3 regions of the Bradyrhizobium canariense genome follow, and region 3 is predicted to be linked to each of the others. Evidence: predicted binding sites of a transcription regulator. Region 3 holds the regulator's gene; each other region holds the start of a gene.
What was found. Region 3 encodes LexA, which represses DNA repair genes until DNA is damaged. Its sites were predicted from a motif close to TGTTCNNNNTGTGTTCNG; they were not measured.
Positions count from the first base shown of each region.

Region 1: the regulator LexA is predicted to act here: its motif matches at 6,520-6,537, upstream of BLV09_RS32895 (PA0069 family radical SAM protein).
Region 2: the regulator LexA is predicted to act here: its motif matches at 4,929-4,946, upstream of BLV09_RS20175 (ATP-dependent helicase).

Region 1 covers NZ_LT629750.1:6,960,968-6,971,464, reverse strand. The annotation lists gene BLV09_RS32920 (electron transfer flavoprotein-ubiquinone oxidoreductase) at 1-1,290, opposite strand, end outside; gene BLV09_RS32915 (uracil-DNA glycosylase) at 1,436-2,257, shown strand; gene BLV09_RS32910 (glycosyltransferase family 39 protein) at 2,346-3,896, opposite strand; gene BLV09_RS32905 (ribonuclease HII) at 4,001-4,744, opposite strand; gene BLV09_RS32900 (VOC family protein) at 4,855-5,310, opposite strand; gene BLV09_RS32895 (PA0069 family radical SAM protein) at 5,335-6,498, opposite strand; gene BLV09_RS32890 (glycosyltransferase) at 6,692-7,261, shown strand; gene BLV09_RS32885 (bifunctional helix-turn-helix transcriptional regulator/GNAT family N-acetyltransferase) at 7,332-8,276, shown strand; gene moaB (molybdenum cofactor biosynthesis protein B) at 8,273-8,836, opposite strand; gene ypfJ (KPN_02809 family neutral zinc metallopeptidase) at 8,947-9,888, opposite strand; gene BLV09_RS32870 (site-specific DNA-methyltransferase) at 10,115-10,497, shown strand, end outside.
Region 2 covers NZ_LT629750.1:4,216,230-4,226,726, forward strand. The annotation lists gene phnE (phosphonate ABC transporter, permease protein PhnE) at 1-214, opposite strand, end outside; gene phnD (phosphonate ABC transporter substrate-binding protein) at 299-1,231, opposite strand; gene phnC (phosphonate ABC transporter ATP-binding protein) at 1,306-2,136, opposite strand; gene BLV09_RS20160 (chloramphenicol acetyltransferase) at 2,324-2,989, shown strand; gene BLV09_RS20165 (alpha-D-ribose 1-methylphosphonate 5-triphosphate diphosphatase) at 2,986-4,179, shown strand; gene BLV09_RS20170 (DUF1045 domain-containing protein) at 4,200-4,907, shown strand; gene BLV09_RS20175 (ATP-dependent helicase) at 5,066-7,129, shown strand; gene BLV09_RS20180 (metallophosphoesterase) at 7,163-7,831, opposite strand; gene BLV09_RS20185 (isocitrate/isopropylmalate dehydrogenase family protein) at 7,845-8,927, opposite strand; gene BLV09_RS20190 (YncE family protein) at 9,152-10,497, opposite strand, start outside.
Region 3 covers NZ_LT629750.1:1,101,659-1,112,155, reverse strand. The annotation lists gene BLV09_RS05540 (HAD family hydrolase) at 1-438, shown strand, start outside; gene BLV09_RS05535 (molybdopterin molybdotransferase MoeA) at 479-1,690, shown strand; gene lexA (transcriptional repressor LexA) at 1,873-2,580, shown strand; gene BLV09_RS05525 (hypothetical protein) at 2,889-3,311, shown strand; gene BLV09_RS36990 (hypothetical protein) at 3,410-3,610, shown strand; gene BLV09_RS05520 (hypothetical protein) at 3,597-3,824, shown strand; gene BLV09_RS05515 (ComEC/Rec2 family competence protein) at 3,863-6,142, opposite strand; gene BLV09_RS05510 (helix-turn-helix domain-containing protein) at 6,268-6,588, shown strand; gene BLV09_RS05505 (hypothetical protein) at 6,764-6,955, shown strand; gene BLV09_RS05500 (hypothetical protein) at 7,063-7,443, shown strand; gene BLV09_RS05495 (glutamine--tRNA ligase/YqeY domain fusion protein) at 7,470-9,152, opposite strand; gene gltX (glutamate--tRNA ligase) at 9,352-10,497, shown strand, end outside.

The DNA.
Region 1 (10,497 bases), 2.0 Mb from region 3:
GCGATCGGGCTTGGCATGCGACTGCGTCCCGAACAGCGAGAAGCCCAGCGTGTTGCACCACATGTCGATGCCGCCGAGCGCGACGCCGATCAAGGTGCCGAACTTCGACCACAGCGGCTTGACGTTGCGGACCCGGTACAGATCCTTGCCGACAGCAGAATCGCGCCACGCATTCTCGTATTCGGCAAGCTCATCATTGGCGCGGCCGGCACCGAGCGCGACCGCGACCTGTTCAGCCGCCAACATGCCGCTGCCGATCGCGTTATGCACGCCCTTGATGCGCGGCACATTGACAAAACCCGCGGCGCAACCGATCAGCGCGCCGCCGGCAAAGCTCAGCCGCGGCACCGACTGATACCCGCCTTCGGTGATGGCGCGTGCGCCATAGGCGAGCCGCTTACCGCCTTCGAACACCGTGCGGATCGATGGATGGGTCTTGAAGCGCTGGAATTCATCGAACGGCGACAGATACGGATCATCGTAGTTGAGATGCACGACGAAACCGACCGCCACCAGATTGTCGTCGTAGTGATACAGGAACGAGCCGCCGCCGGTCGAGTTGTTCAGCGGCCAGCCGAATGAATGCTGGATCAGGCCCTTCTGGTGCTTGGCGGGATCGATCTGCCAGACCTCCTTCAGCCCGATGCCGAACTTCGGCGGCTCGCTTTTGGCATCGAGAGCGAACTTCGCGATCAGCTGCTTGGTCAGGCTGCCGCGCGCGCCTTCGGCGAACAGCGTGTATTTGCCGAGCAATTCCATTCCGCGCGTGAACGAGTCCTTGTGGGAGCCATCCTTGGCGATGCCCATGTCGCCGGTGGCAATGCCGCGCACCGCGCCCTTTTCATCGTACAGCACCTCGGTCGCGGCAAAGCCCGGATAAATCTCGACGCCGAGCGCTTCGGCTTTCGGCGCCAGCCAGCGGCACACATTGCCGAGCGAGCCGATATAGCAATGATGGTTGTTCATCAGCGGCGGCATCATGAAGTTCGGCAGCCGGATCGCGCCGCCCGCCGTCATCCAGTAGAACCGGTCATCCTTGACCTGGGTTTTCAGCGGACAGTCGGCGTCCTCGCGCCAGTCCGGAATCAGTCTGTCGAGCGCCACCGGGTCGATCACCGCGCCGGACAGAATGTGGGCGCCGACTTCCGACCCTTTTTCCACCACGACGATACTGAGATCGGCATTGAGCTGCTTCAGCCGGATCGCAGCCGACAGGCCGGACGGCCCGGCGCCGACAATCACGACGTCGAATTCCATGGACTCACGCGGCGGTAGTTCTTCGGTGCTCATGATCTGGTCTCAGCCCGGTTGAGAACGCGTCTAAGAGCCCGTTGTTTCCGATTTTTACCGGAAGAACAACATGGAAATGCCTCTTGAGGTGTTTCGTCATGACGCAATGCATCCTAGATTGGGCCGATGCCGCAAAGCTTCCGCCATGACGCCTGATCCCGCCCCTACCATCAGGCAATTGCTCGCCTTTTATCTGGAGGCCGGAGTCGATTGCGCGCTGGCGGAGGAACCCGTCAATCGCCTCGCCGATCCCGACATCGTCCCGGCCGCGAGCGAGCCGGCGCTGCCAAAACCGGTCAGGACGGCTCCTGTCGCGATTCCAGTCGCGCGAGCCGACGCGCCACCTGCGCCCGAGGCCGCGATCTCCTCGGCGAGGGAAGCGGCGCGGACTGCGCCTTCGCTCGAAGCGCTGCGTGCGCTGCTGGAAAAATTCGACGGCTGCGCGCTGAAACATACCGCCACGCGGCTGGTGTTTGCCGACGGCAATCCGCAGGCGCGCGTGATGTTCGTTGGTGAAGCCCCGGGACGCGATGAGGATATCGAGGGCCTGCCGTTCGTCGGGCGCTCAGGCAAGTTGCTCGACCGCATGATGTCAGCGATCGGGCTCGATCGCAGCCAAGCCTACATCGCCAACGTCATTCCGTGGCGGCCGCCCGGCAACCGCACGCCGACGCCGCAGGAGACGCAAATCTGCCTGCCGTTCATCCAGCGGCAAATCGAACTGGTGAACCCGGATGTGCTGGTCACACTCGGCAATCCCTCGACCCAGACCTTGCTTTCGACCCGCGAAGGCATCATGCGGACCCGCGGCAAATGGTTCGACTATGATACCGGCACGCGCGTGATCCGCGCGCTGGCCACGTTCCATCCGGCGTATCTATTACGCTCGCCGTCCTACAAGCGCATGGCCTGGCAGGATCTGCGCTCGATCGCCAAAGTGCTGGAGCAGGCGCCACCGTCGTCCTGAGAGTGCTTTCCGCCATTGCGAGGCGCAAAGCCACGAAGCAATCCCGCTACTTTCCAAATCGGGATTCTGGATTGCCTTGCGGAGCCTGTCATCGGGCGGCGTTTTGCGTCGCCCCGCTGCCCTGCAATGACGCCACCGCCTTCGGCCGCACGATCGCCCAACCGACCCGCAGCAAGGGCTGGCGGCCGTTCACCAACCGGTCGAACACCCTCGGCACTTCGGGCACCAGATCCGGGAAATGCTGCGCGATGTCGGCCGGTGGCGAGCCGACGGTGTCGGCAGCCCGCCAGACCACGACCCCGCCGGTCTGGTAGAATTTTTCCTGCGTCAGCCACGGCGTGCGTTCCGGCGCAGCGTCGAGAAACAAATGCGGTCGCCCCGGGTCCAGCGAGATCAGGCTGGCAAGCTCGGCATCGCCAGTCACCGCCCGTAACGGCTGGTTGGTGCGCCGCTCGAAACTATCGCCGAAGAAATGTCCGATCGCGGTCGCCGGCAGTGACGTCGCCACCTCGCCGCCGCCGGTCCAGGGTAGAAAAATCGATCCGACAACAACGGCGACCGCGGGAACGCCGATCGCAGCCGCCCACACCGCGCGCAGGACGCGATGACGCCGCAGCTGGATCAAATCACCGGCCGCGACGATCACGGCCAGCCCCGACATCATCAGCGCGATTCCCGCCCCGCCAACGACACGATCAAGGTCGAACAGACCCGAGATCAGGCTTCCGGCCAGCGCGGGGGCGATCGCAAAGAAATAGACAAAATTGCGCGCCAGCGGCTCGACCGGCGGCCGATAGATGATCGGGGCGTCATCGGCATCGCGCGTAAACCAGCCGGAGTTGAGCACGACCAGCAGCACGATACCGAACATTGCCAGCAGCAGCCGACCGAGCAAGCCACCGCCATGCGCGGCTCTTGCGCTCAACTCCGCAAGCGCCGGCAGATGCGGCAGCGCCAGGGTATCGGCGCGGATCAGCCAGATCAGATAGGGCAGCGCCAGCACGACAATCACCAGCAGCGCAAACAGCGGATCGAAGGACATCAGCGTGCGGCGGCCACGCGCCGTGGCAATGGCAAAGCCCGCGACCAGGATCAACAGGCCGACTGCAGCCGGGGTTGTCAGCAATAACAAACCGGCCTCAATCGACCATGCGAACCACGCATTGCGGCGGCCCTGCCCGATCAATTGCCAGGAATGCAGCAGCAACAGCGCCCACAGCGGGCGCGCCAGCACCAAGGGACCGAAATCGACACCGGGCGAACTGAAGGCCACGACCGTCATCGTCAGCAGGACCGCGAGCACCGCCTGTTGTCCGCCGACGACGGCGCGCGCCAGCAGATATAACGTCCAGAACGCGGCGATCGAGCAAAGCTGCGCCAGCAGATAGACACCAAAGATATGATTGCCCGCGGCACGAAACGCGATGTCGGCGAGCCAAAACGCCAGCGGCGGCCCAAGCTCGGTGCCCACCCGGTATTCCCGGCCATAGGCGAGCACGGTCGCAAGATCACCGGGAGGGCTGCGATACAGCAACAGCGGCACAATGAGCCACAGCGCCGCCTGAAACAGGATGACATGCCAGACGATCAGCCGCGGCCGGGCGCGAATCAGTTCGATAATCAGCGAGGTGAAACGCATGAACCGCCTGAGTGCCCGCCTCGAACTGATCGGGGCCAGCCGTGGCGGCCCCTGTTCGATCCCCGACATGTGATAAAACGCGCGAGCTGCCGAAGCAACTGGCGTTAGATTTCAGTTGAAACCTCGACTTCGATCCTGGTTTCGATGGCGATGACACCGCTATCGATCATCGCCGGCTGATGTTTTTCCCGCGCGGCCACCACGGGCGCAAAGAAACTGCGGTGATACACACTGGGTCCAAGCCGATTCAGCGCTTCCAGATGTTCCGGCACGGCGTAACCCTTGTGCGACTCGAAACCATAGCCGGGGCAATCCAGCGCCAGCGCGCGCATCAGGCGGTCACGCGTTACCTTGGCGATGATCGACGCTGCCGCGATCGACATCACCAGCCCGTCGCCACCGATCACGGCATCGCAGTCGCACTGCGTATCGAGCTTGTCGCGGCCATCGACGAACACATGCTTCGGTATTTCCGGCAGCGCATGCACCGCGCGCGCCAGCGCCCACAGCGACGCCCGCAGGATATTGTCGCGATCGATTCGCGCACGCGAGGCAAAGGCCACCGCAAATGACGACGTCGCGCAAATCTCCTCGAACAGTTCCTCGCGGCGCTCGGCGGTCAGCCGCTTGGAATCGTCGATCCCCTTCGGGATCCGTTTGGGATCGAGCACCACGGCTGCCGCCACCACCGGACCCGCCAGTGGACCGCGCCCGGCCTCGTCGCAGCCGGCGACCGGCCAGACCCCGCGCTTGATCAGCGCGCGCTCGCGGCGAAAGCTCGGCGGCACCACCGCGATCACGCCCTTTGGCAGCCTAGCCTGATTTTTCGAAGGTTTTTCCCGAATCATGCTGGGATGGTGCGCAAGCGAGACCTGCGACGCAACCGGGAACTCGATTCACGACCGGCATTTCACCGCTCTCAACAGAACGGCGCGCTCATCGCGTATCTATTGCAAGCCTAATCCGGCAAGTGCGCGCGCCTGTCGTCGCCGACCTCGATGTTGGGAGCGATCACGACTTCCCAGGGATGGCCGTCTGGATCGGCGAAATATCCGGAATAACCGCCATAGTCGGTGCCATGCGCAGGCTTCAGCAACGACGCGCCTTGGGAGATCGCGAAATCCAGTACGGCGTCGACCTCTTCTGTCGTGCGGCAGTTCCATGCGAGCGTCGTGCCGCGAAAGGCCTGCGGCCGCGGGCTTTCGGGAAGCGTGACGTCTTGCGCGAGCTGCCCCCAGGGGAACAGGCCGAGCACGGGACCGCCGGTTTCGAAGAATGCGACAATCTCACCGGTCGCACTGAATTTCCGCTCAAAGCCCAGCGCTTCATAGAACGCGATGCTGGCGCGCATGTCATTGACGCCGAGCGTAACGACCGTGAGCCGCGGAACCGGTGCAGGCAGATTTTTACCCATGTCATTCTCACTTAATCTTCGCTGCTAGAACAAACTGAGCTGCTGCCCGCTGCGCTTCGGCCTTGCGAAATGATCGGTCGTCAATTTCGCGCGCCGCTTGTTCAGACCAAGTTTCTCGCAGGCGATCTCGAACCGGCGACCGATCATCCAGGCCATCGGTCCGGTTCCCTTCATCCGCGTTCCCCACTGGGAATCGTAATCGCGTCCACCGCGCATGTCGCGGATCAGCGTAAAGACATGCCGGTAGCGGTCGGGATAGTTCGCCATCAGCCATTCGCGAAAGAGGTCGCGGACCTCCAGCGGCAGCCGCAGCAGCACGTAGCTCGCTTCCCTGACGCCGGCATGCGCCGCGGCGTCCAGGATGCGCTCGATCTCGGAGTCGTTCAGCGCCGGGATCACCGGCGCCACCATCACCGTGGTCGGAATGCCCGCATCCGACAATTGCCGCAGCGCCTCCAGCCGCTTCGGCGGCGTCGAGGCTCGTGGCTCCATGGTGCGCGCAAGCTTCGGATCGAGCGTCGTGACCGAGAGCGCCACCTTGACCAGATTGCGTTTCGCCATCCGCGCCAGAATATCGATATCGCGGGTCACCAGCGCCGACTTGGTGACGATACCGACCGGATGGCCGGCGCGATCCAGCACTTCGAGAATGCCGCGCATGATCTCCCGCTCGCGCTCGATCGGCTGATAGGGATCGGTGTTGGTGCCGATCGCGATCATGCGCGGTTCGTAATCCTGCGCCGCCAGTTCCTTCTCCAGCAGCGCCGGTGCGTCAGGCTTGGCGAACAGTTTGGATTCGAAGTCGAGCCCGGGCGACAGACCGAGATAGGCGTGGGTCGGCCGCGCAAAACAATAGACGCAGCCGTGCTCGCAGCCGCGGTAAGGGTTGATCGAACGGTCGAAACCGATATCGGGCGAGTCATTGCGGGTGATGACCTTGCGCGCGGTGTCCAGCGCGACCGTGGTCTTGAACGGCGGCAGTTCGTCGAGGCTCTGCCAGCCGTCGTCGAACGCGACACGCGCTTCAGCCTCGAAGCGGCCGGTCTCGTTGGATTGCGCGCCACGGCCGCGCCGCCGTCCGCGCTCGACGGCAACAGCCAATTCCGGAAAAGGGGAAGTTGCACCCGCCGGCTCGGAGGGCGCCGTGACCGGCGGGTGCTTGAGGGCATGTGAGGATGCTCGGCTCATGGCGAGAACATAACACGTCATGAGAACAAATCAAGAACAATACATTCACCCATCCACAATCGAGTGATGGAGTTTCCTCGATGCGCGTAAGATGAGCTTGCCTGAAAAAGCTGCAACAGCACGGCTGATTTGATTGTGACAAGGTGATAACAGTGCGACGTTTTCCCACGTCTGAGCCATCGAAGCCTCATTCATGCTGAGCGTGATCATTCCAACCGAAGGCGTCGAGCAAACCGCGGTTGCCACGCTCGCGGCGCTGGTGCCGGGCGCCGCCGCCGGCATCGTGCGCGAAGTGTTGCTGGTCGATCGCGCGGGCACCGACACCATCGAGCGTGTCGCCGACGTTGCCGGCTGCCGCTTCCTGGCCTTTGAGGGAACACGCGCAGCGGCCTTGGCGGCCGGCGCCAGGCAGGCCCGCTCGCCGTGGCTGATGTTCCTGCATGCGGGCGCGGTGCTCGACAGCGGCTGGATCGAAGAGACAACGCAGTTCATCCAGACCGTCGCGAGCAGCGGCCGGCAACGCGCGGGAATCTTTCGCTACGCCCGCTCGCCCTATGCCGATACGGGATTTCGCGACAGTTTCAAATTCATCGCACGGATGGTGACAGGTCCCTCGGCGGAACAGGGCCTCCTGATCGCGCGCGACCATTATGACCGGCTCGGCGGCTATGCCCCGGACGCCCGCCGCTCCGAGGCCAGGCTGCTCCGGCAGCTCGGCCGCTCCTCACGCACCATGCTGCGCAGCAGGATCATCGTCGCCTGATGCGTTTTCAAGCGAGGCGGCACAAGAATCTGCGCTTGTAATCTATTTGATTCTATCAAATAATTGATTGATGAAATCAAGTATATCGCCAGATCCTGCTCTGGAGAGCCAGATCGCCGCCGTCAGAGGCTTCAGCCGGTTCTACACCCGCAAGCTAGGCATCATCGAGCCGAAGCTGCTGCACAGCCCCTGGACGCTGCAGGAAGCGCGGATCATTTACGAGCTCGCGCAGCACGAGAGCTGCACCGCGACCGACTTGGTCGGCACGCTCGGTCTGGATGCCGGCTTCCTCAGCCGCACCTTGCAGGCCCTGCAACGCCGCCAGATCGTCGCGCGGAAACCTTCAAAGGCCGATCGCCGCGTCACCGAGCTCGCATTGACTGCGAAAGGCCGCGCGGCCTTTGCCGAACTCGACAGCCGGTCGCGCAACGAGATTGCGGCTCTATTGAGCGGGCTCGACATCGACGCGCGCGCTGCCGTCGTCAATGCCATGACCACGATAGCGCACACGCTGGAACCGCCGGCGCAAAAGCCCACCGGCTTCCTGTTGCGGAGCCATCGCCCCGGCGACATCGGCTGGGTCACATCACGGCACGGCGCGCTGTACGCGCAGGAATATGGCTGGGACATCAGCTTCGAGGCGCTGGTGGCGGAGATCGCAGCGCAGTTCGTCCGGTCATACGATCCTTCCCGCGAACATTGCTGGATTGCCGAGATCGATGGCGAACCCGCGGGCTCGATCTTCCTGGTCAAGGCATCCGACGACGTCGCCAAGTTGCGACTGCTACTGGTGGACAAAAAAGCGCGAGGGCTGGGCGTCGGGCGCGCGCTGACCGAACAATGCATCCGTTTTGCAAAGGACGCCGGCTATAGCTCGATCACGCTGTGGACCCAGAGCATCCTGGTCGCCGCGCGCGGCATCTACCAGCGCGCCGGATTTCGCCGCGTGAAGGAAGAGAAGCACCACAGTTTCGGCGTCGACCTCGTTGGCGAAACCTGGGAGATGAAGCTTTAGGCCGTCGCGCCCTGCGCCTTCGGACGCCGCAGATGTTCGTCGAGCCGGGGCATGATCTCGACGAAGTTGCAGGGCCGCGTGCGGTAATCGAGTTGCGCGGCCAGGATGCCATCCCAACCATCGCGACAGGCGCCGGGCGATCCCGGCAGACAGAAGATAAAGGTGGCGCCCGCGACCCCCGCCGTGGCGCGGCTCTGCACGGTCGACGTGCCAATCTTGGCGTGACTGAGCATGTGGAATGCGATGGAGAAACCATCCATCCGTTTTTCGAATAATGGCTCGATCGCCTCCGGCGTCACGTCGCGGCCGGTAAAGCCGGTGCCGCCGGTGGTGATGATCACATCGACGCCCGCATCCGCGATCCATTTCTTGATGATGATACGAATCGCATCGACGTCATCGACGACGATCTCGCGCGCCGCGAGCGTGTGACCGGCCGCCGTCAGCCGCTCTGCGAGGATGGATCCGGATTTGTCATCCTCCAGCGAGCGGGTATCGGAAACCGTCAGCACCGCAATATTGAGCGGCACGAAAATTCGGGAGTCGTCGATGGAGGACATTACAAACCCTCGCCCGTCATTCCGGACAGATCGCAAAACGGGCTGATCCGGAATCGCATGAGTAGAGCATCATGATTCCGGGTTCGCACGGCCGGAACGACGCCGATCAATTACAACGCTCCGGCGCCGAACGTGTTGCAGGCCTGCACCGTGCCCTGTTGGTAGCCGGTCATGAACCATTGCTTTCTCTGCGCGGCCGAGCCGTGCGTGAACGAATCCGGCACCACGCGCCCGGTGGCTTGTCGCTGCAACGTATCGTCGCCGATCGCGGACGCCGTGGTCAGCGCAGCATCGATATCACCCGGCTCAAGGAAATTGGGGCGCTTCTTCGCCTCGCGATTGACCCAGACGCCCGACAGGCAATCCGCCTGCAACTCGACCTTCACCTGAAGCGCGTTGGATTCCGCCTTGCTGCCGGACTGTTGCTGCAGCCGCGTCACGCGCGGCAGGATACCGAGCAGGTTCTGGATGTGATGGCCAGCCTCATGCGCGATGATATAGGCCGCGGTGAACTTGCAGGCGCTGCCCGAGCAGCCGTGGAATCGCGTCTCGACCTCGCGGAAAAATCCGGTATCGAGAAAAATCTGTTTGTCGGGCGGGCAGTAGAACGGCCCCATCGCCGACTGCGCCATGCCGCAGCGCCCGCCATTGGTGGCGTTGCGAAACAAAACGATGCGCGGACCGGAATAGGATTGCCCGCTGGCCTGGAAGATTTCGCTCCAGCGATCGTCGATCTCGCCGAGGATACCGGCGATCATGCTGCCCATCTCATCGGTCGGCGCGCCGGTCTTGCTGGAAGAAGTCCTGCGATCGGTCTGATAGGTCGGCGCCTGACCGCTGCCGCCGTTGAGAATTTCCGCGCCGCCGATCAGGATGCGCGGATCGATGCCGAAGGCGTAACTGACAAGGCCGAGCACGATGAGGGTGCCGATGCCGAGCCCGCCGCCGCCCATCGGAAGACCAAAACCGCCGCCGCCACCCATTCCGCCGCCACCGCTGTCATCGCGACGGTCGTCGATGTCGTCGCTGCGACGGAAATCATCGTAACGCATGGCGCTTTTCCCTCATTCCAACGTTCTGCAACCGCTCATTCGGCATCAACGCGACGAGAACGTAAAATTTCCATTCCATTAATCAATAACCCGCCCGGCAAAAATTGCCTAGCGTGAAAGAATTTGCCGGTTAAGTCGATTTTTACTTTGCCCGGTCAATGTATCGCCAGTCGGTTGTTTAGTCCCGCGTCGCCGACAGCGTCGCCTGAGTCAGAGTATTTGAGTCATGGTTGTGTCGCGTCGCGGGGCGTCTGTAAGGGCGCCCCGCACCAAATTCGAGTCCGATTCCAGCACTCGTATCGTCATTGGCGATTGCGTCGCAGAGATGTCGAAGCTTCCGGCCGGCTCGGTCGACCTGGTTTTCGCAGATCCGCCGTACAATCTGCAGCTCAAGGGCGACCTCAAGCGTCCCGACGAGTCCCATGTCGACGCCGTCAACAACGATTGGGACAAGTTTTCATCCTTCGCCGCTTACGATGATTTCACGCGTGCGTGGCTGCTCGCCTGCCGCCGCATCATGAAACCGTCAGCGACGCTGTGGGTGATCGGTTCCTACCACAATATTTTCCGCGTCGGCGCCATCATGCAGGACCTCGGCTTCTGGGTTCT
Region 2 (10,497 bases), 3.1 Mb from region 3:
TCAGAATACGGTCGAAATAGCTGACGAAATGCCCGAAATAAGTGAACAGCGTCCTTAAGTTCACCTCCGCCCCGATCGCGGCAATGATGAGTGCGGCGCAGAACACAGCCGTGGCAAGCGTGAAGCGCAGCCGCCGCCGGGCGACCGCCTTGCCATAGGCTTCGCTGAGCGCGGCCAGTTGCTGACCGGGAAGGATGGATACGGCTGCTGTCATGGTGGCGGTAGCTTTAGCGCCTTGTGCCAGGCAAAAATAAAAGAGCCGGGTCGGTGGACCCGGCTCTCGTGTCGCGTTCCGCGATCAGGATGCCTTCTTGCGCAGATTGTCGACGAACTTAATCAGCTCGATGGTCTTGTTGTAGTCGTCGTTGGTGACCGTCTGCCACGGCAGGTTCTTGCCGTCGGAAAGCTTCTTGAAAGCTTCCTTGTCCTTTTCCGATGCATCGAGGAACGCCTTCTTGATTGCGGCCTTCATATCCTCGGGCAAGTCGCTCAGATAGGCATAGGGCGAATTGATGATGAGATCGGACTTCACGATGATGCGGAAGTCTTCTTTCTTCAGCGGCGTACCGTCGCTCGACTTGACCATGTTCTTTGAGAGCATGCGCGTCAGGTTGGAATCGTCATCGGCGTTCCACCAATTGGCGCAAACGTCGACGGTGCCCTGCGCCAGCGCCAGCACGGCGTTCTCATGGCTGCCGGTGAACACCACCTGCGAGAAGAATGTATCGGGATCGATGCCCATCTGATTCATCTTGAAGCGGGGCATGTTGTTGCCGGAGGTCGAGTTGGGATCGACCAGGCCGAGGTTCTTGCCCTTGAGGTCCTCGATCTTTTGATAGGGGCTCTTGGCGAGAACGTAGAACACCGAATAGTAGCCTTTGGAGCCGTCGGAATTGACGTCGATCACAAAGGCGTCGGTCTTGACACCGGTAAGGCGGGCGCGGGCAAACGACGCCGGTCCGTAGTAGCCGATCTGGATGTTGCCGGCGCGCTGCCCTTCGATGACCGCGGCATAGTCGTTGGCGACGCGCAGCGTGACCTTGATGCCGAGTTCCTTCGACAGATAGTTCACGAACGGCGTGTAGCGCTCGGTGACTCCCGAGCCATTCTCGGCCGGAATAACCGCGAAGGTGATTTCCGGGTATTTGGCTTTCCAATCTTCCGCTGACGTCGCGGTACGGACAAAGGCCAGCGACGCTGCGCTGGCAAGAACGGTACGACGAGTGATCATGATCAAGTTCCCTCTGGTGGTACGCTATCGGCCGATGGCGGGCTTGCGATGGCCGCGTTGGATAGTCGCGCTTCTCAGGCCGCGGCTGCGGTGCCGAGAACCGGAACGGTTGCATCGTCGGGCAGGTGCGACGGCGCGCTGCCCATCACTTCGCCACCCATGACTTCATTGGCTTCGAGATCGTACAGTTCGCGCGCGATATGGTCGGTCAGCGTCGCCGGCGCGCCGTCGAACACCACGCGGCCGGCCGACATGCCGATCAGACGGTCGCAATAACCGCGCGCCAGTTCGAGCGAATGTAGGTTGCACAGAATCGTAATTCCGAAATGCTTGTTGATGCGCAGCAGCGCATCCATCACGATCTTGGTGTTGCGCGGATCGAGCGAGGCGATCGGCTCGTCGGCGAGAATGATATCCGGCTGCTGGACCAGCGCGCGGGCGATCGCGACGCGCTGCTGCTGGCCGCCCGAAAGCTGGTCGGCGCGCTGCGCGGCGAGGGAAGCCATGTCGAACTGCTCGAGCGCCGACATCGCCAGCGCCTTGTCCGCTTCCGGCCAAAGCTGCGCCAGCGATCGCCACGCCGGGATTTCGGCCAACCGGCCCATCAGCACGTTGGTCAGGACATCGAGCCGGCCCACCAGATTGAATTGCTGGAAGATCATCGCCGACCGCGCACGCCATTGCCTCAAGCTTCTGCCGTGCAGCGCCGTCACGTCAAGATCATCGAACAGGATTCGTCCCGAGGTCGGTTCGGCAAGGCGGTTGACCATCCGCAGCAGCGTCGATTTGCCGGCGCCGGACCTTCCGATCACACCGACAAAGCTGCCCGGCCCGACCGAGAACGACGCATTGTCGACCGCGGACTTCGTGCCGAAACGGCACGTCAAACCTTCCACCACCAACATGCAATGCTCCAACGTAGCCGTGGACCATCGCTAACGACTGAATTTTACACTTGTGTGACAGTCACGCTGCGGTGCGGCAATCGTCCACACCCGAGACGACGTCATCCATCCGTCATGCTGTTGTCACGAAGCCCATTGATGACGTGCAGGCTTTTGGTAAACCCGTATCGTTTTTGTGAAAGCTCGCATGGCCGGCAAAATGCTCTCCGTTGACCCGACGGTCGATCCCACCGCGAAAATCCAGGACGCCCGGCTGGGCGTCTATTGCGAAGTCGGCGCCCGGACGAGCCTGCTCGACGTGGTGATGGGCGATTACTCCTATGTCGTGAATGACTCCCAGATCACCTATACGACGATCGGAAAGTTCTGCTCGATCGCGGCGATGACCCGGATCAACCCCGGCAATCACCCCATGCACCGAGCCACGCAGGCGCATTTCACCTATCGCGCCAGCGCCTATTTTCCGGGCGAGAGCGACGATGCCGAATTCTTTGAGTGGCGTCGCGCGCATCGCGTCCATATCGACCATGACGTCTGGATCGGACACGGCGCCATCGTGCTGCCGGGCCGCAACATCGGCACCGGCGCCGTGGTGGCGGCTGGTGCCATCGTGACCAAGGACGTCCCGGCCTACAGCATCGTCGGGGGAAATCCGGCACGCCCGATCAAGCAGCGGTTTCCGCAAGCCGTCGCCGATCGATTGGCGGCGCTTGCGTGGTGGGACTGGGATCACGAAACGCTGCGCAGCGCGCTGCCTGATTTCCGCAAACTGGCTGTCGAGGAATTTCTCGAAAAATATGAGGCGATGAGCTCAAAGCTTTCGCCTGCTCAACAACGAAGGGCCGCGTCTTGACCGAGATTTTCATCGAAGGCGGCCGGACGCTTCTCGGCGGAGAGATTTGCGAGGCTTCACTGCAGATTTCAGACGGCAAAATCAGCGCCGTGGATTCCGAGCGTGGTCGCCGCTCGCTTGGCATCGATGCCGGCGGTCTTCTGGTGCTGCCGGGCATTATCGATCTGCACGGCGATGCCTTCGAACGCCAGATGATGCCTCGCCCGGGTGTCGATTTTCCCGTCGACGTGGCTCTGATCGACAGTGACCGGCAGGCCACCGCCAACGGCATCACCACGGTCTTCCACGCCACGACATGGTCCTGGGAGCCAGGTCTGCGCAGCGCCGGCAACGCGCGGCAATTGCTCGAGGCCATCGAGGCCTTGAGACCGCAACTCGCCGCCGATACCCGCTTCCACCTGCGGCATGAGACCTACAATCTCGATGCCGAAGCTGAAATTTGTCAGTGGCTGTCCGAGGGACGAATCGATCTGCTCGCGTTCAACGACCACATGGATTCGACCGTTGCGAGCCTCGCCAAGCCGCAGAAGCGCAACCGCATGGTCGAACGCACCGGTCTTTCCAACCAGGAGTTCGATGCGCTGGTGGAGCGCGTGGTTTGCCGCGCCCAGGACGTGCCGGCTTCGATCGCGCGATTGGCCAAGGCCGCGCGCGACGCCAACATCCGCACGCTGTCGCATGACGACGACACGCCCGACATGCGAAAGGCTTTTCGCGCGCAGGGCATCGCCATCGCCGAATTTCCGGTCAATGAGGAAACGGCGCGTGAAGCAGCCGAGGGCGGCGATTTCATCGTGTTCGGTGCGCCGAATGTGGTGCGCGGCGGCAGCCACACCGGCTGGACCAAGGCCAGCGACATGATCGAAAAGGGCTTATGCTCGGTCCTCGCTTCCGATTATTACTATCCGGCGCAATTGCTGGCCGCTTTTCGCCTGGCCGCCGACGGTGTGCTGCCCTTGCCTCGAGCCTGGGATCTGATTTCGGCCGCGCCTGCCCGCGCTGCGGGTCTTGCCGATCGCGGCGTTCTCGCGCCCGGCCATCGCGCCGATATCATCCTTGTCGATGACGAAAAGCCGCTGAGGCCGCGCCTTGTTGCCGTGATCGCCGCCGGCCGCCTGGTTCACATGACCGATACGCACCGCTTGATTCGGTCTTCGGTCGCGCCGCGCAAGGCAGTTGCGGTCGCGTGAGCCGGCTCTATTCTTGACTCATGACCGATACCCCCCGCTACGCGATCTATTATGCCCCGGCGCCCGGCAGTGAGCTCGATCGCTTCGGCGCCCATTTGCTCGGCTACGATACCTCCAGCGGCAAGGAACTGCCGTTTGCTGATGGCATCGAGCAGATGGCGCCGGATTGGCGGGAGCTAACCCAGGATCCGCGCAAATATGGCTTTCACGCTACGCTGAAAGCGCCGATGGCTCTGGCTGACGGCAAAACCGAAGCTGAACTGCTCGCAGCCGGCGAAGCATTCGCAAGCACCCCTCGACCGATTCCGGTCATCAAACCGGTCGTCAATTCGATCAGCGGATTTCTGGCTATCGTGCCTGCCGACCTTTCGGCTGAACTTGCCCGACTCGCCGCCGATTGCGTCCGTGAATTCGATTCATTCCGCACGCCGCTCACGCCGGAAGATCGAGCACGGCGAAATCCCGCCAAGCTGACGCCGAGGCAGCGGGAGTATCTCGATCACTGGGGATACCCCTACGTGATGGAGGAGTTTCGCTTCCACATGACGCTGACGGGAAGGCTTCCGCCCGAGCGGCGCGAGACGATCCTGCCGACGTTAAAAAGGCGATTTGTCACGCTCGAAATGACAACGCTTGCGCTCGACAGCATCGCCGTGTTCCGGCAGGACGACGCGGCGGCGCGGTTCCGAATCATTGGTCGCTGGCCATTGGCCGGCGATACGCGATAGGCCCGCCCGTCCCGCCAGCCCTGTTCTTGATTTGTTTATCGTTCGATGAGAACGTCGCGCGAACGTGCTGCCATCGATGAGTCGCTCAAAAACGACGATCTCATTCCGGTTCCAGATGAAATTGCCGCGCATCGCGCATGCGAGGGGGACGATCCGTGCTGGCAGCTATTGCCGCTCCATATCTTGATTCGCTCAATCCGGAGCAGCGGCGCGCGGTCGAGCACGGGGTAACCGCCGATGGCCACGTCGGCGCACCTTTGCTGGTGATTGCAGGCGCCGGCTCCGGCAAGACCAACACCCTCGCCCATCGCGTGGCGCATCTCATCGTCAACAACGCCGATCCGCGCCGAATCCTGCTGATGACCTTTTCACGGCGCGCGGCTGCCGAGATGGCCCGCCGCGTCGAGCACATCGCGCGCAAGGTGCTGGGCGACAACGCCGGTGTCATGACCGACGCTCTCAGCTGGGCTGGAACCTTCCATGGCATCGGCGCGCGACTGTTGCGCGAATATGCCGAGCAGATCGGGATCGATCCGGCTTTCACGATCCACGACCGCGAGGACTCAGCCGACCTGATGAACCTGGTGCGGCACGAACTCGGGCTGTCCAAGACCGAACGACGGTTTCCGACCAAAGGTACTTGCGTTGCGATCTACTCGCGCTGCGTGAACGCCGAGACCTCGATAGAGCAAGTGCTCGGACAGTTCTTTCCGTGGTGCTCGGGCTGGAGCAGCGAACTCAAGCAATTGTTCGCCGCCTATGTCGAAGCCAAACAAAAACAGAACGTCCTCGACTATGACGATCTTCTGCTCTACTGGGCGCAGATGATGTCGGATGCGGCTATCGCGGACGACGTCGGCTCGCGATTCGATCATGTTCTCGTCGACGAATACCAGGACACGAATCGCTTGCAGTCCTCGATCCTGCTGGCGCTGCGGCCGAGCGGCCGCGGGCTAACGGTGGTCGGCGACGACGCGCAATCGATCTACTCGTTCCGGGCCGCCACCGTACGCAACATCCTGGAATTCCCGGATCAATTCAAGCCGCGGGCCGAGATCGTCACGCTCGACCGCAACTACCGCTCGACCCAGCCGATCCTGGCGGCCGCGAACGGCGTGATCGATCTCGCCAAGGAGAGATTCACCAAGAACCTCTGGACCGAACGTCCGTCATCCGCAAAACCTCGGCTTGTCACAGTCCGCGACGAGGCGGACCAGGCCCGCTACATTGTCGAGCGGGTGCTGGAGAACCGCGAAAGCGGCACGCTTCTCAAGCAGCAGGCCGTGCTGTTTCGCACGTCGTCGCACAGTGGCCCGCTGGAAGTCGAACTGACCCGCCGCAACATTCCTTTCGTCAAGTTCGGCGGCCTGAAGTTTCTTGACGCCGCCCATGTCAAGGACATGCTGGCACTGCTGCGTTTTATCGAAAATCCGCGCGACCGCGTCGCGGGCTTCAGGGTTCTTCATCTGCTTCCAGGCGTCGGCCCCGCTTCGGCGCAGCGCGTGCTCGATCACATGGCGGAAACGTCAGATCCGGTCGGCGCGCTCTGCAATCTGCCATCCCCGCCGCGTGCCGGAACCGATTGGAGTGCTTTCGTCGAGGCGGTTGCCAACCTGCGCTATTCAGAATGGCCCGCCGATATCGAGCGGGCGCGGCTGTGGTACGAGCCGCATCTCGATCGCATCCACGAGGATGCCGAAACGCGGCGGGCTGACCTTATCCAGCTTGAGCAGATCGCCAGCGGCTATCCGTCGCGAGAGCGCTTTCTCACCGAACTCACGCTCGATCCGCCGGACGCAACCAGCGACCAGGCTGGCGTTCCCCTGCTCGACGAGGATTATCTGATCCTGTCCACGATCCATTCCGCCAAGGGGCAGGAGTGGAAGTCGGTCTATATGTTGAACGTCGTCGATGGCTGCATGCCCTCCGATCTCGGCGCCGGGACCTCTGCCGAACTCGAAGAAGAGCGGCGTCTGCTCTATGTCGGAATGACGCGCGCCAAGGATGATCTGCACCTTGTCGTGCCGCAGCGCTTCTTCACGCACGGCCAGCACGCCAAGGGCGACCGGCACGTTTATGCCGCACGGACCCGGTTCATTCCCGATCGATTGCTCGGGCTGTTCGAACGCACCACCTGGCCGGCCTTTGCCGCGAGCCCTGCTGCGCGCAACACGGGCCCGAGAATGGACATTGGTGCGCGAATGCGCGGCATGTGGCGATGAGACATACGCAGCCAGCGATGGATCTAGCTCCGGCTAACTGCTCGGCGGTCCTGATACCCTGATAAAGTCGATCGGCCCGCCGGGCTTGTCGTCGTCGAACACTGCGATCACCAGTCGACCGGTGCGCCATGCGCGCGTGTCAAGATTGGTTCGTCCCTGATACAGTTTCGGACCATCCGGAAAGGAATCGTGGCCATGGACAACGTGGCGATCGCCGAAGCCGGCGGCAAATCCTTCCGGATAGCGCTTCCATAGCAGCGTCCTTTCGGTTTGCTGATCGAGCGGCACATCCGGATCGAGGCCGGCATGCACATAAATTCGATGGCGATCGATGTGCATCAACAGCAGCCGGTCCAGCCATTCGATATCGGCCGGAGGCACATTCGAAGGGGCGCCGCCATAAGACCGTATCGCCATATCGCCGCCCCGCTCCAGCCACCACGCCATTTTGGACGAATGGCGCAGCGCCTCGACCATCATGATATCATGATTGCCTTTGAGCGTGACCAACGACCACCCCGGCGCGGGCTCATGCCGCAGCAAATCAATAACCCCTTTGCTATCCGGCCCCTTATCGACGTAATCGCCGAGCGCGATGATCGTGCCGGCCTGCCCGCGCGCATGCGCGACGATTCCGGCGAGACCGTCGCGGAGCAGGTCCGCCCTGCCGTGAATGTCCGGAATAACGTAGGTGAAACCCATCAGAGGCTCCGTCTTACGCCTTCAACGTGGACGAAGCCTGCATCTTCTCGATCACCGCCTGGGTAAATGCTTTTGTCCCGAGCGTTCCGCCGAGATCCTTTGTCCGGGTTTTGGGATCGTCGATGGTGCTATCCAATGCCTGACGGATTTGTTTCGCGGCCGACAGCAAATCGGAGCGATCGCGCCGCGCGCCCAACCAATCCAGCATCATCGAGCTGGACGCGATCAGCGCGTAGGGATTTGCCAGATCTTTTCCGGCAATCGAAGGCGCCGAGCCATGCTGCGCCTGGGCAACCGCGTAGGTCTTGCCGAGATTCAATGACGCGCCCAAACCGAGACTGCCGGCCAATTCCGATGCCTCGTCGGAGAGGATATCTCCGAACATGTTCGTCGCCACGATGACGTCGAACTGGCTGGCGTCCCGCACCAGCAGCGCTGCCATGGCGTCCACAAGCTGCTCCTCATAAGCGACCTCCGGAAAGCGTTGCGCGACTTCGCGCACGACACTGAGAAACAAGCCGTCGGAGATGCGCAACACGTTGGCCTTGTGCACGGCCGTCACCTTGTTACGTCGGAGCCGCGCCAGCCGGAATGCCTCTTCCGCGATTCTTTCGCTGGCGGCGCGCGTGACCTTGCGCGTTGACAGCGCAATGTCAGGCGTCGGCATGTATTCGCCCGGGCCGGCAAACATCGAGCGGTCGGCGTAAAAACCTTCGGTGTTCTCCCGCACGATCACGAGATCGAACGGCACACGGCTCGGATAAGGCACGGCATCCCGCGTGAACGCCGGCCGTATGTTGGCGAAGAGATCAAGGTGCTTGCGGAGCTCACCGGACGGATTCAACCCGCCCTCGGCGATCGCTGGATATTCGTTGTGCGATACCGGGCCGAGAACCACGCCCTCGCACGCCCGCGCCAGATCCAGCGTGCGCGGCGGGAACGTTGTCCCCTCCGCTTTCAAGGCGTCAAATCCGATCGTGGCCCGATCATACTCGATATTGAGGCCGAACAATTTGTCGGCGGCGGCGAGAACATCAACCGTGGCCCGCGTAATCTCCGGTCCGATCCCGTCGCCTTCGAGGACCAGTACTTTCAAAGCTGAATTGCGTCCGTTGGCTTGCTGATTAGGCCGTCTGTCCGGCTTGTCTAATGGGTTCGACACACGATTCTCCGGCGAGACCGGCATCGGGCGATGCCATTAGCTCGCCCGATCCTGCACGTCCGTATTTTCGTATGCCGGTTGCGGCAATACAAGCCCGGCCAGCAACATAGCCAGCTCGCCAAGAACCTCGCAATCCGCGATCAAGCCCCGCTCAGGCGTTATCGCGCCTGAACTTGCACGACACTACCCGGTTTCTCGCCGTCGCCTTCGGCAATGACGAGGTAGCGCTTCTCGGAAGGCGTTGCATTGTCGACCAATTGCCGGATCGGCCCGGTGGTATTCACGATCGCCGAGCCCGCCGGATTGGTCATGAACTTGGCGAGTGGTTGCAGCTGTCCGCTGCCGTCCTGGTTGGCCGCGAACGCGAGGACATACGGCTTCTTCGGCTCAAGCCCCGTGACCGAGGCCTGCAACACCTGGACTAGGCCCTGGTCGAACAGCGAGACGCTGGTCGGAGTTTTGGTCGCTGAACTGCCCGAAGAACCGGTCGTCGATCGTGGCGTCAGCAAAAGGTGAGCCGCCTGCCCCGCCAGACCCAGCGGCTGCAAATCCTGCTTGCCGTCGCCTTCAGGCACCGCGTTGGGCACATAAGTGATGGCTTGCGGCGCCTGTCCGATCGGAATCGTCGCGATGACCTTGTTGGTCATGGTGTCGATTGCGGTCAACGCATCGTCGTTTTCCAGACCGACATAGACCCGGCTACCGTCACCCGAAGGCCAGACGCCATGCGGCAGCTTGCCAACCGGAATAGTCGCAACCTGCTCGAAATTGTCGGTCCGGAACACCTTCACCTCGTTGAGACCACCGATCGTTACATAAGCAAACGTACCGTTGGCATTGTGCACGATATTGACGTGATTGCTGATCGGACCGGTATCGAGCGTCTTGATGATATCGAACGGCGGCTCGGCGTTGAACACCTGGGTCTTGCCGGTGTCCTTCAGCGTAAACCACACCTGTTTGCCATCGGGCGTCGCCGCAATATTGGGACAGAACGGACTGGCCTGCTGAACGCGTCCGACAATCTGATGGTCGGCAACGGTGACGACATCGGTCTCCGGATTGAACGACGAACAGACATACCCGTACTTGCCGTCCGGCGAGAATATCTGCATGCCCGGGCCGTTCGGCGTCTTGATACGCGTCTTCTCCTCGAACGTCTTGCCGTCGAGCACCGAGACGTAATCCTCACCCCGCACCGTGACCCATACCTCGCTGCCGTCAGGCGTGAAGAAGGCTTCGTGCGGCGAGCGCCCGACATAGGTCGTGTGTTTCACCGCATTCGTCGCGGTATCGATGAAGGTGACCGAGTTCGAGCCGATCGACACTACCGCGATCGTCTTGTGATCCGGCGAAAAGCCCATGCCGTGGACCAGCACCTGCCCCTTGTACAGCGGGCTGAAATTGCCTGGCTGCGGATCGCCAAGGCGAATGACGCCCAGCAGCTTGTTATCGCTCGGATCGGTGACCGACACCGTGTTGGAGAATTGCTCGGCCGCGTAGA
Region 3 (10,497 bases):
GACGCTGAATTCTTCGCGAGCCTGCGCGCTTCACTGGGCATCGGCCTCTCCGATGCCCAGTTCCTCGAGGGCTGGAACGCGATCTTTGCGGGCGAAATGCCCGGCATGGCTCCGCTGCTTGCGCGCGCAGCCAAGCGCCTGCCGCTCTACGCCTTCTCCAACACCAACCGGCCGCACGTCGAACATTTCTCCAAAGCCTTTGCCGGCGTGCTCGGCCATTTCCGCGAAATCTTTCTGTCCTCCACAATCGGGCTTCGGAAACCCGACGCAGCCGCCTATGATCACGTGGTGAAGGCGATCGGCCTGCCGGCGGAGCGTATCGTTTTCTTCGATGATCTCGCCGAGAACATCGAAGGTGCGCGGTCGCGGGGTTTGACCGCGGTCCACGTGACATCGTCCGACGACGTGGCGCGCGCGCTGACCGCGCTCGGTATTTGAAGTATCCGGGTTTGAAGGTTTTGGATTTGGGAGTCTTGCCGTGGCGTTGATGCCGGTTGCCGATGCGCTGTCTGCGATTCTCGCAGGCGCCGAGGCATTGCCTGAGGAAATGGTCGCACTGGATGCGGCCCACCACCGCGTGCTCGCGCGCGACCTTGCGGCGTTGCGCACCCAGCCGCCGCAGGCGATGTCGGCGATGGACGGTTACGCGGTGCGATCAGCCGACGCCTCCGAGGTGGGCGCGCGGTTCAACGTGATCGGCGAGGTGGCGGCGGGACGGCCTTTCGATCGCGCGGTTCGACCGGGCGAAGCGGTCAGGATCTTCACCGGCGGCGTGATTCCCGAAGGCACGGACGCCATCGTCATCCAGGAAGACACCAAGGTGGATGGCGCGCGTATCACCATCTCCGAGGCGACGGCCCCCGGACGGCATATTCGCCCGGCCGGTGTCGACTTCAACCAAGGCGACGTGCTGCTCAAGGGCGGATCGCGCCTCACCGACCGCGATCTCTCGCTGGCCGCCGGCATGAACTACCCTGAACTCGCCGTCCGCCACCGGCCGAAGGTGGCGGTGCTGGCCACCGGCGACGAACTGGTGATGCCGGGATCGCAACCCGGGCCCGGGCAGATCGTCTATTCCAACGGCTATGCGCTGCGCGCGCTGGCCCGTGCGGAGGGGGCCGAGACCATCGATCTCGGCATTGCCGCCGACACGGTCGAGGCCACCACACACGGCATCCGCCGCGCCCGCGATAGCGGCGCTGACATCCTCATTACGACCGGCGGCGCCTCGGTCGGCGACCACGACCTGGTCAAGCAATCGCTGGAGGCCGAGGGCGTCACAATGGCGTTCTGGCGGATTGCGATGCGCCCGGGCAAACCGATGATGCACGGACGGCTCGGCGCCATGCGGGTGATCGGCCTGCCCGGCAATCCCGTGTCCTCTTATGTGTGCGCATTCCTGTTCCTGGTGCCGTTGATTCGCAGTCTGTCTGGCCGTTCGACCATCCATCACGTCATCGAAACCGCACGGCTGGGGCGCGATGTCGTCGCCAACGATGTGCGCGAGGACTATCTGCGCGCCCGCCTCGAGGAGCGCGCCGACGGCGCTGTCATCGCCACACCGGTCAATCATCAAGACAGCTCGCTGCTTGGGAATCTCGCTGCGGCACGGGCACTTGTGATACGTCCGCCGTTCGCGCCCGCCGCTGCTGCCGGCGCTGCTTGCGACATCCTGCGCCTTCCGCGTTGATCGCCTCGACGGGACGAAGCCTGATCGCGTTCACCGGAAATTAAGTGGTTGCGGAACACATATCGAACATATAGTGTCCGTTCATGATTTGTTTCGAGTGCTGATGTCTATCATGGGAGTCAATGAGCTCCCGGTTCATGTCTCGGAATCGAACGACACCATCCATCGGGGGACTGCTCGAGATGCTCACGCGCAAACAGTACGAACTTCTGCGTTTCATCAATGAACGGCTGAAAGAAGCCGGCGTACCGCCCTCCTTCGACGAGATGAAGGATGCGCTGGATCTGCGTTCGAAGTCCGGCATCCACCGCCTCATCACGGCCCTGGAGGAGCGTGGCTTCATTCGCCGCCTGCCCAATCGCGCCCGCGCCATCGAGGTCATCAAGCTACCCGAGCTTTCCGGAAACGGCGCCGGCGGCAGCCGCCGCGGCTTCACGCCGAGTGTCATCGAAGGCACGCTGGGCAAGGTCCGCAGCAGCACCGTCAGTTCCGAGGATGACGGCAACCACCCGGTCGCCGTGCCCGTGATGGGTCGGATCGCGGCCGGCACGCCGATCGAAGCCTTGCAGACCCGCAGCCACACCATCAGCGTACCGCCTGATATGCTCGGCTCCGGCGAACATTACGCGCTCGAGGTGCGCGGCGATTCGATGGTGGACGCCGGCATCCTCGACGGCGACATGGCGCTGATCCAGCGCAACGAAACCGCCGAGACCGGTGATATCGTAGTGGCGCTGATCGACGAAGAAGAAGCAACGCTAAAACGCTTCCGCCGCCGCGGCGCGTCGATCGCGCTGGAACCGGCCAACACCTCCTACGAAGTCCGCATCCTGCCGCCGAACCGGGTCAAGATTCAGGGCAAGCTGATCGGGCTTTACCGGAAATACTGAGCCAGCATTGGCCTCAAAAGCCTGTCATTAGACCTGATCCGGATTGAAACCGGTTTGGGTTTAATGGCGGACAGGTGAGGTATCGGGGTCACGCCGATTCAGTGATTTGACCGCAGGGCTTTGCGTCGCCTCGCAACAGACGAGGCGCAGCCCGATCGATCAAATAAACGTATTTGTGATCAGGTTGGTTGGCTGCAGCCGCATAATTGCCTCCAAGCAGGCAAAAACTCACACACTACTGTCCACTCTGATAGAGGCCTGCGCCTCTAAGCGGCGCGGGTTGGCTATCTCTAACGAGGAGCAATCCGATGTGTGACTATAGCCTGCACGCTGTCGCAACACGCCCCGCCAGGGTTGGAGAGACCCTGATCTCCACGACATTCCCTGGAACTTCGACTCGCGGTTTCGCCTCCGAAAGTCAGCCCGCGGTGGCGGTCTGCATGCTTCCGGGGACCGAACTGGCGTTCGCCGAAAACGTCAAATACGACAACCGATGGATTTGGACCAAAGCAGTCAATTTCAGAGTGGGAAAATTCGGCGTGGTCGACCCCGACCTTCCCCATCGTCATCATGATGCGATCGAATTCCCGGACGGAAGCCGTGTCCTGGTGACGCTGCTCTGTGAAGGGCAGCGGGTGACCGTGCTGCAGCTGCCGGTGGTTCATCAGGCTGCCGAGCCCACGCACGCCACTGCCGGCACGAACGCCTCAACGCCGGTCTCCATTGGTTGAAGTGGTCCGGTATATTCCCGCCGGTTGCGGCCGGCGGGGCCCGACCAGATCACGGAACATCAGCAGATACCGTCATACCGAACTGTACGAGTAGCGTCATGGATCGTCGGGACAGCGCACGGATCGAAGAGCGAAACAATCTGAAACTGGCGCTGGCGACATTCGCTTTACAACTCGATGCCTTCGAAATGCGTGTCGGCGGAGGACCTTCCAGGGCGGGCATCAAGCGTGAAGGTTCTGCCCTGCCCGCTGATCTCAGGCACGAGGTTCAGGAGGAGAACAGGGGTGCCCGTCGATAAGGTCACGTGGCATCAAGTTGGACGGGTGGCCGAACCGGGCCGCTACATGTTTAGATTCGGCTGGCTCACGGTATCGGCGGAAGATCTTGCGGTCTGGGAGCAATTCCCGCATGCGGCGTTTACGCTGGTCAGGACGCCGGCCGCGAAAGACGATGATGAGTTTCACCTCGGCGCGTTCGAATTGAGAGAAGATGCCTCACACGGTGAGCAATGAGGCCGCGCCCGTCCGGAGGCGCGCCTTGCGAAGCCAGCTCACTCCTCCGTTTGCAAATCGGCCTCCGAGGGCGTCGCATCGATCGTGCGCGGAACGGCGGGATGCACCAGGCTCGGTTCAACCTCGTCGTCACCCGCAACCGCAGGCGACCATGGCCGGTCGAAACCTTTTGGTTTGACGGCATCGACGACAAACCCGTCGCGCGTTCGCCGCAGCGCCAGCGCTCCCTGCCGTCGCAGGCGATCCGTCGTGATGACAGGCGAGGCGCATGTGGACGGCGGCTGCCTCGCCGTCACGATCAACGTTGCGCGCTCGCAATCATCGGCCAGCGCCTCGGGCCGCAGCGCCAGCGTGACGAACGCGCCGCCGGCCATCTGCGTCACACATCCTGCATCGTCGCATGAGACGCCATCCGCGAGCGAAGGGGCCACCGGCAGCCGCGCATCGGCATCCGCGGCCAGCCATTCCTTGATCAGAAACGCATCCTTGGCACTCCGCATCAGATGGAGCTGCCCGTCCTTGCCGCGGACACCGACATTGTGACCGTCACCAGAGATCAGGATATCCGGCTGTGGAACCGCCAGCGCCCAAGCCGTCGCCAGCAGCAGCACGATGGCGCCGGACCAGCGCAGCGGCGTCCGCAACAGCCCCAGCAAAATGATCCCGATGCTGGCTGCGATCAGCGGACCGATGCCAAATGCCGTCATCCGCCCGATGGCGCCGGGGAGTGCGGCGACCCACTCAGTCACCACGATCATCCAGTCGATCCCGATCCCCATCAGCCACCAGAACACGCCGTCCAGACCGAACGGCATCGCGAGCAGCCCGAGCATGCCCGCCGGCATCACCACCGCCGATACCACGGGCATCGCCGCCAGATTGGCCAGCACGCCATAGGGCGTCACCCGGTGAAAATGAAACGCGGCATAGGGCGTGGTCGCCAGCCCCGCCACCAGTGACGCCAGCGTCAGCGTCATCAACTCCCGCCCGCCCCAGAGCGCCACCTTGGCGGTGACGGAGTTGTCGGGCGAGGCAAACAGGCGGGGCATGCCGATCTGGATCAACGCCACCAGTCCCAGCGTGGCCGCGAACGACATCTGGAAACTCGGGTGCACCAACGCCTCCGGCGCGAATGTCAGCACGATCATCGCGGCCACCGCCAGCGTCCGGAACGTCACCGCACGGCGGTCCACCATCACCGCGATCAGCACCACGGCCGTCATGAAGAACGACCTTTGGGTCGCGACGTCGTTGCCGGACAGCAAAAGATAGAATGCCGCAGCGGCCAATGCTGCGGCCGCCGCCCATTTCTTGATCGGAAAGCCCGTCGTCAGCACGGGGAACAGCGCCAGCAGCGCGCGGATCGTAAAGAACACCACGCCGGCCACGACCGCCATGTGATAGCCGGAGATCGAGAGCACATGTCCAAGGCCGGAAATGAACATCGCATCATTGACGGGCGTCGTGATCGCGTCGCGACGGCCGGTTAGCAAAGCGGTCGCGATCGCCCGCTTGTCGCCATCGAGCGTGGTTCGAATGCGGGCGTCGATCGCATCGCGTAACGCCTGCATGAATGCGGCGTAGCGTAACGAAAGGCCGCCGCTGACCGGCGGCTCGACGGTCTTGATGGCGCCCGTGACGAAGCCGGAAGCGCCGATGCCCTGGAAATACATGTCGCGGCCGAAATCGTAACTGCCGGGCCGCAAGGGTGCGAGCGGTGGCTGCAACCGCGCTTTCAGTTCGACAAAGCTGCCGACATCGGGCGCAGCCCCCTTTCGCACCGACAGGCGAACGCGTTTCAGCTTTGTCGATGAGCGCGGCGCGTCCATCTGCGTGACCCGCAAGACGAAACGGTCGGTGCGCTCGCGTATGTCGCGCGCTTCGACGAAGCCCGAAAGCTGAACCGAATACATCGGCCGCGCCAGCACGTCATGGGCGATCAGGGCCGTCTTCCACGTTGCCGCGGCGAAGCCTGAGGCCATTGCGGCAACCATCACAGCGACGGGAAATATCTTTTGCCGACGCAGCAGAAAAGCCACGGCGCACAGCGCTGTCGCGGCGACGGCGGTGACCCATTCCACCGGCTCATGGTCGGCGGTGAAATAAACCGCGATTCCGACGCCGAATGCGACGGGCACCCAGGGCAGCAACCGGCCGGCGCCGGCTTCCGCAGCGATCCATTCGCGCAGCTTCGCGATGATGGACGACCATACGTCGAAACCGGAAGGCGCATAGGCGCCGGCCGGCGCCGCGTTACGCGGCGGCCAGGTCCCGGCAAAACCCTGCGTCCGGCCGGGAGCCCTGCCCCGCTCTGCCATGCGGTTACGCCTTACAATCCCGTTAGGACCACAATGCTACCGCAAGGTTTTGCCAGTCGGATAGCGGAACGGATAGAGAATCACGTCTAACCCCGCAGTCGCCTCCAGCCTCAGGACCAACCTTCGTGACCGGCCCCGAACTCAAAAAACTTCGCAACGATCTCGGTGACGCGATCGGCAAACCCTTGTCCGCCGCCGACATGGCGAAACTCTGCGGCCTGGCACCCGGCAGCGGCGGCGACACGATCCGCAGATGGGAGGTCTCCGGTCCTTCAGGTCCGGCGGGGGAATTGCTTCGCATCCTGGCGATGGCCAGCGACCGTTACCCGATCCTCGAAAACTTCAATGTGTTCGACCGCTTCAACATTCCGCAAAAAGAGCGGCCGGCGCGCCGCGCGGAGTTCCGCGAGCAGATGCGCAACGAGATTCGCCGTCGCCTCGGCTAATCGCGTCTCTTGAATTTGTTCGCCGCAGCATTTTCGAGCGAAGCCGATGCTGGCTCGCACGAGATTATCCACTTATCCACCGTATCGATGCGCGCAGCACAGCTCGTTGATCCCAAACGCTTGCGTGCTGAGCGACGTTGCGAGACACTTGCGATGGGCGGATCGAGTGCGGGCTATGAACAAATCGGATGCGGGTTTCGATTACGACCGCTATCGCAGATTGCTGGCTGAAGCGGATAGCGAGGTAAAGCGGCTCGCCTTCATTAATTTATTGATCGACGAAAAAGCCAAGGACAAGCTCGCGCTCGATTCCATTCGCGCGACGCTGGTCGGCATGGGAATAACAACACCACCGCGAGCGGATTAGTTCGAGCTACGAAGCGGAATTGGATGGCGTAGGAGTCGACGCCATCGCGCGTTAATCAAAAAAATATTTGGGGAGATACAATGCGGATTTTTGGAATTGCAGCGCTTGTGATTGCACTGGCGTCGGCCTCCATCCCCGTACAGGCGCAACAACCCGATCCGCATCCCACAACGATCCGCGCCAAGCTCAAGGCGAAATATCTCGAAAAACGCGACCGGTTCATGCACCGGGTTAAGGACGTTTACTTTGCCGTCGGCTGCAAGGTGCTGGCGCGCGAGGCCGGGATTCTCCCCTTGACCAGTTCCGAATCATATCTCGCCTATATCGGCGATCAGACGATCATCGACACCAGGGATGAAAGCCTGCGCCAGGCGGCCATGCAGGAGGGGCTGGATCGCGCCGCTCGGCCCGGCGAGTGCGACTACTACCGCAAACATCCTGAAGCAGCCGAAGCCCTGCGCCACGCCGCGGCAGACGCGAAGCGCTAGGTCCGACCTCGCCTCAGCCCTTGTCCTCAGTTCTTGCCACCGACTTCCTTGGCAAAGGTGTCGCGCAAGCCGATGGTCCGGTTGAACACCAGATGATCCGGCGTTGAATCCTTGTCGCGTACGAAATAGCCCTGCCGCTCGAACTGCACCGGTTCTGACGAGTTGCTTTCCGCAATTGCGGGCTCGATCCGCGCGTCGGCAAGAATCTCGAGGGATTGCGGATTGAGATCGGCGACAAAATTGGCGGCATCCGGCGTCGGATTGACGAAGAGCTGATTGTAGATGCGGATCTCCGCGGGCTTCGAGTGCGCCGCCGACAGCCAATGCATGGTCGCCTTGACCTTGCGGCCGTCGGGCGCGTTGCCGCCCTTGGTCGCGGGATCATAGGTGCAGCGCAGTTCGACGACCTCGCCGGCGGCGTTCTTGATGACGTCGTGGCATTTGATGAAATAGGCGTAGCGCAACCGCACTTCGGTGCCCGGCGAGAGCCGGAAGAATTTCTTCGGCGGATTTTCCATGAAATCGTCGCGCTCGATATAGAGCTCGCGTCCGAAGGCGATGCGGCGCGTACCTGCCGCGGGATCGTCCGGATGATTGATCGCTTCGAGCTGCTCGCTCTGGCCCTCCGGGTAATTCTCGATCACCACCTTGAGCGGCCGCAGCACCGCCATGCGCCGCAGCGCGGTCCGGTTGAGACATTCGCGGATCGAGAATTCCAGCATGCCGACGTCGACCACGCTGTTGGCCTTGGCGACCCCGATGCGCTTGACGAACTCGCGGACCGCCGCCGGCGGCACCCCGCGCCGTTTCAGGCCCGCGATGGTCGGCATGCGCGGGTCGTCCCAACTGGCGACGTGGCCGTCGCGCACCAGCATGGTGAGCACGCGCTTCGACAGCAGCGTATAGGTCAAATTCAACCGCGCGAATTCGTACTGGTGCGGCTTCGACGGCACCGGCAGCTTGTCGAGCAGCCACTCATAGAGCGGCCGGTGATCCTCGAATTCCAGCGTGCAGATCGAATGGGTAATGCCCTCGATCGCGTCGGACTGGCCGTGGGCGTAGTCATAGCTTGGATAGATCGACCATTTCGTTCCGGTACGCGGATGGTGGGCATGCAGGATGCGATAGAGCACGGGGTCGCGCAGATTGATGTTGCCCGAGGCCATGTCGATCTTGGCGCGCAGCACGCGGGCGCCGTTGGGGAACTCGCCCGCCTTCATGCGACGAAACAGATCGAGGTTTTCCTCAACGGAACGGTCGCGGAACGGACTGTTCTGGCCGGGCTCGGTCAGGGTGCCGCGGCGGGTGCGGATCTCGGTCGGAGACTGGTCGTCGACATAGGCGTGACCAGTCTTGATCAACCCCTCTGCCCACTCGTAAAGACGATCGAAATAATCCGATGCGTAAAAAAGATCGGATCCCCAGTCGTAACCGAGCCAGCGCACATCGGCCTGGATTGAATCGATATATTCCTGCTCTTCCTTGGTCGGGTTGGTATCGTCGAACCGGAGGTGGCAACGCCCCGAGAACTCCTGCGCAATGCCGAAATTGAGCGCGATCGACTTGGCGTGGCCGATATGCAGGTAACCGTTCGGCTCCGGCGGAAACCGCGTCACGATCCGGCTGTGTTTCTTCGAGTCGAGATCGGCCTGGATGACGTCGCGAATGAAATCGCGGCCTGTCTCTGTCGTTACCGGTTCTGCCGTCATTCCTGTTTCCTGTTCGGAGGTCAGTGGACCTTCTGCCAAATTCGCCCGGGGGAGCCAAGCCCGCTTTGTCCAGCCGAGACCAGACTGCCCAAAACCACTCAGTTCAGGACCACCCAGCTTTGGCTTTAGTTATGTTCCGTTCCTGCTATACACCACCGCGCCTTGCGCATGCCCTCTTTGTCCGCGACCCGCTCCTGCCATGACCGATTCCGTTATCACCCGATTTGCCCCCTCGCCGACCGGCTTTCTCCACATCGGAGGAGCCCGCACGGCGCTGTTCAACTGGCTTTATGCGCGCAAACACGGCGGCAAGATGCTGCTGCGAATCGAGGACACGGATCGGCAGCGTTCGACCAAGGAGGCAATCGATGCCATTCTGGACGGGCTGAAATGGCTCGGTCTCGATTGGGATGGCGAGGTCATTTATCAATTCAGCCGCGCCGCGCGTCACCGCGAGGCGGCCGAGCAATTGCTTGCCAGCGGCAAGGCCTACCGCTGCTACGCCACGCCGGAGGAACTGACCGTGATGCGCGAAAAGGCGCGCGCGGAGGGCCGCACGAGGCTCTATGACGGCTCGTGGCGCGACCGCGACCCGTCCGAAGCCCCGTCCGGAATGCTGCCTACCATCCGCCTCAAGGCGCCCCAGACCGGCGAGACCGTGATCGAGGATCAGGTCCAGGGCCGGGTAGTTTGGCAGAATGAGAACCTCGACGATCTCGTGCTGCTGCGTGGCGATAGCACTCCGACCTATATGCTTGCCGTGGTGGTCGACGACCACGATATGGGCGTCACGCACATCATTCGCGGCGACGATCACCTGATCAACGCGGCGCGCCAGAAGCAGATCTATGACGCGCTCGGCTGGGACGTGCCGAACATGTCCCACATTCCTTTGATCCACGGACCCGACGGGTCAAAGCTCTCAAAGCGCCACGGCGCGCTCGGGGTAGATGCCTACCGCGCCATGGGATATCTGCCGGCGGCGCTGCGCAATTATCTGGTCCGGCTTGGCTGGAGCCACGGCGATCAGGAGATCTTCTCGACCCAGGAGATGATCGACGCCTTCGATCTGTCGGGCATCGGCCGCTCGGCTGCACGGTTCGATTTCGCCAAACTGGAAAACCTCAACGGCCACTACATCCGCCACGCCGACGATCAATCTCTCGTGACCATGTTCGAGGACGTGCTGAACTACGTCCCCGGCGGCCTCGACCTGAAGGCGAAGCTCAACGACACCACACGCGCGCAATTGCTGCAGGCGATGCCGAGCCTGAAGGAGCGCGCCAAGACGCTGATCGAGCTGATCGATGGGTCGTATTTTATCTTTGCGGACCGGCCGCTTCAG